One region of the Shewanella polaris genome, then DNA from elsewhere that is predicted to be linked to it. Evidence: predicted binding sites of a transcription regulator. Region 1 holds the regulator's gene; each other region holds the start of a gene.
What was found. The regulator sigma-54, encoded in region 1, starts transcription at its own class of promoters, with help from an activator protein. The targets are predictions, from matches to a motif close to GTTGGCACGNNNNTNGNNT.
Positions count from the first base shown of each region.

Region 2: the regulator sigma-54 is predicted to act here: its motif matches at 1,277-1,295, upstream of FH971_RS13745 (flagellar hook-length control protein FliK).
Region 3: the regulator sigma-54 is predicted to act here: its motif matches at 1,001-1,019, upstream of FH971_RS05550 (HAD-IIB family hydrolase).

Region 1 covers NZ_CP041036.1:4,014,137-4,016,416, reverse strand. The annotation lists gene ptsN (PTS IIA-like nitrogen regulatory protein PtsN) at 1-26, opposite strand, end outside; partial or broken gene hpf (ribosome hibernation-promoting factor, HPF/YfiA family) at 29-283, opposite strand; gene FH971_RS17520 (RNA polymerase factor sigma-54) at 280-1,764, opposite strand; gene lptB (LPS export ABC transporter ATP-binding protein) at 1,907-2,280, opposite strand, start outside.
Region 2 covers NZ_CP041036.1:3,167,735-3,170,014, reverse strand. The annotation lists gene fliI (flagellar protein export ATPase FliI) at 1-731, shown strand, start outside; gene fliJ (flagellar export protein FliJ) at 737-1,183, shown strand; gene FH971_RS13745 (flagellar hook-length control protein FliK) at 1,484-2,280, shown strand, end outside.
Region 3 covers NZ_CP041036.1:1,246,620-1,248,899, reverse strand. The annotation lists gene FH971_RS05555 (glycosyltransferase family protein) at 1-13, opposite strand, end outside; gene FH971_RS05550 (HAD-IIB family hydrolase) at 15-875, opposite strand; gene ruvX (Holliday junction resolvase RuvX) at 1,345-1,764, opposite strand; gene FH971_RS05540 (YqgE/AlgH family protein) at 1,903-2,280, opposite strand, start outside.

The sequences.
Region 1 (2,280 bases):
GGTCGCAGAATGGTACAAAGTTCCATCGTTAGTGTTGTGTATACTTCTGTTGGTGTTTAATTACCTGACGGTTGAGCTTATCGATCAGGGCGTCTATTGCAGTATACATATCAGTACATTCTGACATGGCAAACATCACTATGCCATCTGTGATTTTACTGGCTTTTGATCTTTGTTGTAACTTTTATACATTGAGCGCAACGTTTGCATTATGGCTCTGATCGGAGTGTCGTTCAAGCTTTGAAAATTTATCATGAATATATTCCGTTGCCTTGTAGGTTATAAACTCTTACGTTGGTTAGACGGTGGAATCATCATTGCTTCACGATATTTTGCAATGGTACGACGAGCAACGTTTATGCCCTGTTCAGCCAGAAGTTGGGCCATTTTACTGTCACTCAGCGGTTTTTGCTGGTTTTCTGCAGCAACTAATTTTTTGATAAAAGCACGAATTGCAGTAGATGAACATTCACCGCCATCGTCAGTGCTGACATGGCTAGAGAAGAAGTATTTTAGTTCAAACAGTCCTCGTGGGGTGTGCATGTATTTTTGGGTAGTCACCCGTGAAATGGTTGATTCATGCATTTCTACAGCTTCAGCGATATCATTTAATACCATTGGTTTCATGGCTTCTTCGCCATATTCAAAGAAACCTTGTTGAAATTGTACAATGCAATTGGCCACTTTGAGTAATGTGTCGTTACGGCTTTCAATACTTTTAATAAACCATTTAGCTTCTTGCAAGTGGCCTCGAATAAATTGACTATCCGACGGATTTTTACTGCTTCGCGCCATGGCGGCGTATTGTTGATTAACGCCAATTTTTGGCATGTTGTCAGGATTTAACTCTACAACCCATCGGCCATTTTTCTTTAGTACCGTAACATCGGGTATGACGTATTCGTCATCTACGGCAGTAATTAATAAACCTGGACGAGGATTAAGTGACTGGATTAGGGTGATAGCGTCACGCAACTCGTTTTCTTTTAGCTTTGTTTTACGCATTAACAATCTAAAATCACGCCCGGCAATTAAATCTAAATAGTCTTTAATCAGCAGACGAGCATTATCAATATGGGGGGTTGTGTTGGCATATTGCGCTAATTGGATGAATAAGCACTCGCTTAAATCTCTAGCCGCTACACCAACAGGATCAAAGTGTTGAATGCGCTTTAATACGGCTTCAACTTCATCTAGTTCAACGGTTTCATCGCCCATTGCTTCGAGAATATCTTCGGTACTTTGGGTTAAATAACCTTGTTCATCAATAGCATCAATGATAGCGGTGGCAATTGCTAAATCGGTCTCAGAAAAGGGAGTAAGATTTTTTTGCCATTCTAAATGCTCATACAGACCTTCAGTGGTTTCACCTTGGAATGGCATGTCATCGTCGCGCATGCTCGCACTGCCTGAACCTGACATTGGGGAGGCGGTATACACTTCGTCCCATGTCGTATCCATGGCTAGATCATCCATGGTTTCTTTGGTTATAGACTCTGCAGTGTCAACTGTAGAGGTGTCTTTTTCTTTATTAACGCTGCTGTTGTCACTAAAGTCGGTATCAGCTTGGTCTCGATTTTCTTTTGCGGAGTTTTTTGCTTCTGAAAACTCATCTTCTATTTCAAGCAATGGGTTTGAATCCAATGCTTGTTGGATTTCTTGCTGTAGCTCCAATGACGATAATTGCAGTAAGCGAATAGCCTGCTGCAATTGTGGGGTCATGGTTAAGTGTTGACCCATTTTGAGTTGGAGTGACGCTTTCATTTACCGCTTATCCCTAGATGATTTCCATAAAAATGACAATCTAAAATACTGTATTGATTGTTACATACATCAATGACATTTAACGTTATTTAGTTAACGTTCAACAAAACGAGTTAGATAGTTTAAAAGACCCGTAACTTAACTATAGCTTGAATTGTTCACCTAAGTACACAGCTCGAACTTGTTGATTGCTCAATACTTCATCAGGTGTACCTTCAGCAATTAAATTACCTTGGCTAACAATATAGGCCCGCTCGCAAACATCTAACGTTTCACGAACATTATGGTCGGTAATTAATACCCCTAAACCGCGACTTTTCAGTTGTTGGATAATTTTTTTAATATCAATAACTGAAATAGGATCAACACCAGCAAAGGGTTCATCGAGTAAAATAAATTTTGGATTAGCAGCTAATGCGCGTGCAATCTCAACGCGACGACGTTCTCCACCCGACAACGACATGCCTTGATTATCGCGAATGTGGGTAATGTGGAATTCTTCTAGCAAATGCTCAA
Region 2 (2,280 bases), 850 kb from region 1:
TTAAAGAATTTATTGAAGAAATCTTGGGTGATGAAGGCCGTGCGCGCTCTGTTGTGGTGGCTGCGCCTGCAGATACATCTCCATTAATGCGTTTACGGGCTTGTGAAACGTCCACTCGTATCGCTGAGTATTTTAGAGATTTAGGTTACGATGTTTTATTACTCATGGATAGCCTGACCCGTTATGCGCAAGCGCAGCGAGAAGTGGCGTTAGCGGTAGGCGAGCCGCCTGCCACTAAAGGATATCCACCTTCAGTATTTGCTAAACTTCCACGTTTGGTTGAGCGAGCAGGTAATGGCGGCGCAGGACAAGGTTCTATTACGGCATTTTATACTGTATTGACCGAGGGTGATGATCAACAAGATCCTATTGCTGATGCTTCAAGGGCTATTTTAGATGGTCACATTGTGTTGTCTCGCCAACTTGCCGATTCGGGTCATTATCCTGCTATTGATGTGGAAGCATCGATTAGCCGTGTCGCACCTATGGTTATTAGTGTGGAACATCTAGAAGCGATGCGTAAAGTTAAACAGATGTATTCTTTATATCAGCAGAATCGTGACCTTATTTCAATTGGGGCCTATTCTCAGGGCAGTGATCCTCGGATTGATAATGCAATCCGCTTACAACCCGCAATGAATGCTTTTTTACGTCAGGGATTTAAAGAGCCTGTGACATTTGAAGACAGTCGAGTAATGTTGACTCAAATAGCTGCACAGTGTCAGGGATAACATAAATGACTCGAACTGATCCCCTATTAACAGTACTGAAGTTAGCCACTTCTGCAGAAGAACAGGCGGCATTACAGCTTAAATCTGCACAATTTGAAAAACAAAAACGCCAAGGTCAGCTAGATGCATTGAACAATTATCGTTTAGATTATATGAAACAGATGGAAGGGCATGCAGGAACGACGTTACGGGCAAATCAATATCATCAATTTCATCAGTTTATTCGTCAAGTAGATAGTGCGATAACACAGCAAGTTTCAGCGGTTCAAGATGCCGAAAAGCAAGTCGGTTATCGTCAAGTTCATTGGCAAGAAAAACAACAAAAGCGTAAAGCGGTTGACATGTTATTGGCCCAAAAAGCCAATAAAGCGATGGTACTAGAAGCCAAACGCGAGCAAAAAATGTCAGATGAATTTGCTATGCAGCAATATTTCCGTCAAAAAAAGAAATAGTCTTTCTTAACCTAATCTAAATATCACTTATACTCCGTTCTCCGCATTTTTATTGTTTATCGTCTTTAATTTAAAGATTGTTAGTCAATAAATATTGGCACCTAAATTGCTTAACATTATAAATATAAGTAGAAATCGTCAGTGAAGCGACAGTACATAGCTCACTAGTAAGTTTTACAATGAACTTTTTCATCGTCTTTTGCATCGCCAGAAGACTAATATTGCGCGTATAGAGTTTCATTGACACGTGGTTATTAGACGATAAATTACCTAACTTTGTTTAATTGAGTGGAGCAGATTATGCAGCAGGTCAACAATATTTTACTCGGCGGTAGCAGTAAATCTGCTGATGTGAGTATGAAAGGAAACATGCAAGATGTTGATAATAAATCATTCTTATCTGCTTTAGATCAAGCAAACGAATCCAATCTTGCTACACAACGTAACGCTAATACAACGAAGAACTCGTTTAATACCGAAGTTGAAAAAGCGAATGTCGATATTGGCACTGAGTATTCTTCAGAAGAAAATGCCGATGCGGAAATGATTTTTGCGCAGCTTAATATGGCTGACTCATTGAATAACCGTAATGCCGCCGACGGAAAAGACTTGCCGCTCGGCGAGATGACCGAAGGTGATTTTGACGCGACTCTTTCATCCGCGTCTGGAAACGACGTTGTTGTTAATAATTCTATTGATACGATTGATTTACCAGTTGATTTTGCAACTGCCACAGAAGCTCTTTCTCAGCTCAGTACTGAAGACCTAGATAAGATTATGGCATTTGCCAATTTGTCTTTAGAAGATTTACAAGCGCTAGACAACCAGGCGTTAAATAAATTAATTAGTGAATTTAATTTACAATCACTGGGTGCTGATGCTTCTAATTTAGCCATGATGGATACCTCTGTTGATAGCAAAGATGGTGAATCTGGCGATTTGGTTAATGACGATAAACAAAGTGATATTGATAAGTCGGTGGCCGCAAGCGTAGCGATACCTGGACAGGCCAGTGCTAGCGGTGTAAGTACAGCAAATAATTCATTAAACTCTAGAGTTAATGGTTCGGCAACATCACTTGAATCTGCATCAACAAC
Region 3 (2,280 bases), 1.9 Mb from region 1:
AAAAATCGGCCATGTTACGCCCCTTCTGATGATAGTGGGTTGTTCTGTGATTCTACGGATGACGACAGTAACGTTTTATTAATACATTCTGCCCAGCCTTTAGGGCCATATTCAGTACTTTTGATGGTTTTTTTGTTGGTCGTTAATGTAGGAAATTCATGAGTCGGTGATTTAATTTGTATGGCAATGTCAGCGGCTTCGAGCATGGCATTATCATTACCACTGTCTCCAAGAGCAACAGTGGTTACGGGAGTGCCATATTGTTTGGTATACACATCGGCTAGCCATTTCATCGCTTTGCCTTTATCTGTATCACCGCCGACATGTAAAAAACGTCCGCCCTGCAAAGTATGTGCACCAACACTGGTCATCAACTTTATAAACGCTTGTTTACTGGTTTCATCTCCTTTCCAGAGCAATGGTTCTGCATAATGTCTAACAAGTGCAAGCTTGGCATTGTCGGGGGATAAATCGGTGAGTTCACATAGCTCTTCAACCGACAAAGATGAGAAACCAACAAAATCATTCTTGAATGCTTGGGCTTGTTCATTTAACAGTTTAAGCCAATATTCTCGTGGTTGGCTAAATTCTTTGACCCAATAATATCCCTGGGTAAATGTATCTTCTGGCTGTTGCGCAAAGTAGCCAATCGGAATATAAATCACGGCACCATTTTCTGAAATAAACGGTGAGTTAAAGCCAACGGTCTGTTGTAACTTTGTCATTTCTGCAAAGGTTTTACTGGTATTGGCAATAATCGGTATCTGGCGCTCATTAAGAGCTTCAATCACTTCAATTGCATGACTAAAGCTATAGTCAAAATGATCAAGTAAGGTTCCATCTATGTCAGTGAAGATAAGTGGTCGTGTTGTCATATCATGGCCCTTTTAATCAACCCGGAGTAAAAGCGTACAATGCGAAAGAACAAACGCTTCGCTTACAGTTAGTGCGTCAAATCAACACTTCTCACTTATTATGCGCTTTAAATTTGTAATTATAGATTCAGGATATGTGCCAAGCATAAAATCTTTGCACCTTAATGGTACAAATAGTCTTTAGACACTGATATGTATAAAGTATTTTAATGGCGTTGAGTCGTCAAGTAAAAAGTACTTTAGTGCGAAAGGTGGAGGATTGTGCAACGATAACAAATGATCGCACCATATTGGTGCGATAAATAAACAAAAACAGTAAAGAGTGGTGAAGTAGCAAAAACTTGATACTAGAAAGCGACTTGACGAGATTCTATAAAAGCTTATGACAATGCAGTTCCTAGAAACGCAGCCTTCTACCTGTTAAACAAGTGAGCAGCGAAACGGAACCTAGTAACGACAGAGAAGAGTCTTAAAATTGATTTTCAAAATAACTTTCGATAATTAATACCGCAGACACTGCATCAATTTGACCTTTAGTTAAGGCTTTAAAACCTCCCAATTCAAATAAGCGAGCTTTGGCATCGGCTGTTGTTAATCGTTCGTCTTGAGTGGCAATTTTGATACCAAAACGACCATTAATTCGATTAGCAAATTTACGAGCTCGTTGAGTCATTTCTTGTTCGGTTCCGTCCATATTTAACGGTAAGCCCACCACCACAAGATCTGGCTGCCATTCTTTTAATAATTTATCGATATCATCCCAATTAGGGATCCCATCAACCGCTTTAATTGATAATAATGGTGTCGCACTAGCAGTAATGGCTTGACCTATCGCGACGCCAATACTTTTGGTGCCGTAGTCGAATCCTAAAACGGTTTGGTGTTGCATGTTTATCTCTTTGTTTAATCTTTAGAGGACGCTTTAAAAGCAACGGCCTAGAGCGCTGCGCTGCTAGGACGCTTCGCGGCTAGATACTATAAAATCTTAGCAGGACGCAGTCCGCCCTAGAAGCGAAACAACCTATTTTTAAGCATGACCGACTTGGCTGGACATTTGCCATATATCAAAACCGAGTTGTTGGGTTGCCACTTGCCACATTTGTTCGTGATCAGCGCTGAAAAGTAACTCTGGTGTGGCTTTAATAGTTAACCAAGTATTGTCTGCAATTTCTTGTTCAAGTTGATCTTTACCCCATCCTGCGTAACCAAGCGCTACAATAAAATGTTCAGGGGATTTTTTCGAACCGATAGCCGCCAATATATCTCGTGAAGACGTTAGCATAGTGTGTTCACTAATTTCGGTGCTATTGAGCCAATGCGGTTGTGGAGTGTGCAACACAAAGCCTCGTTCGGGTGCCACTGGGCCACCGATGAGTACTTGGCTATCTAAGGAGAACAAAAATTC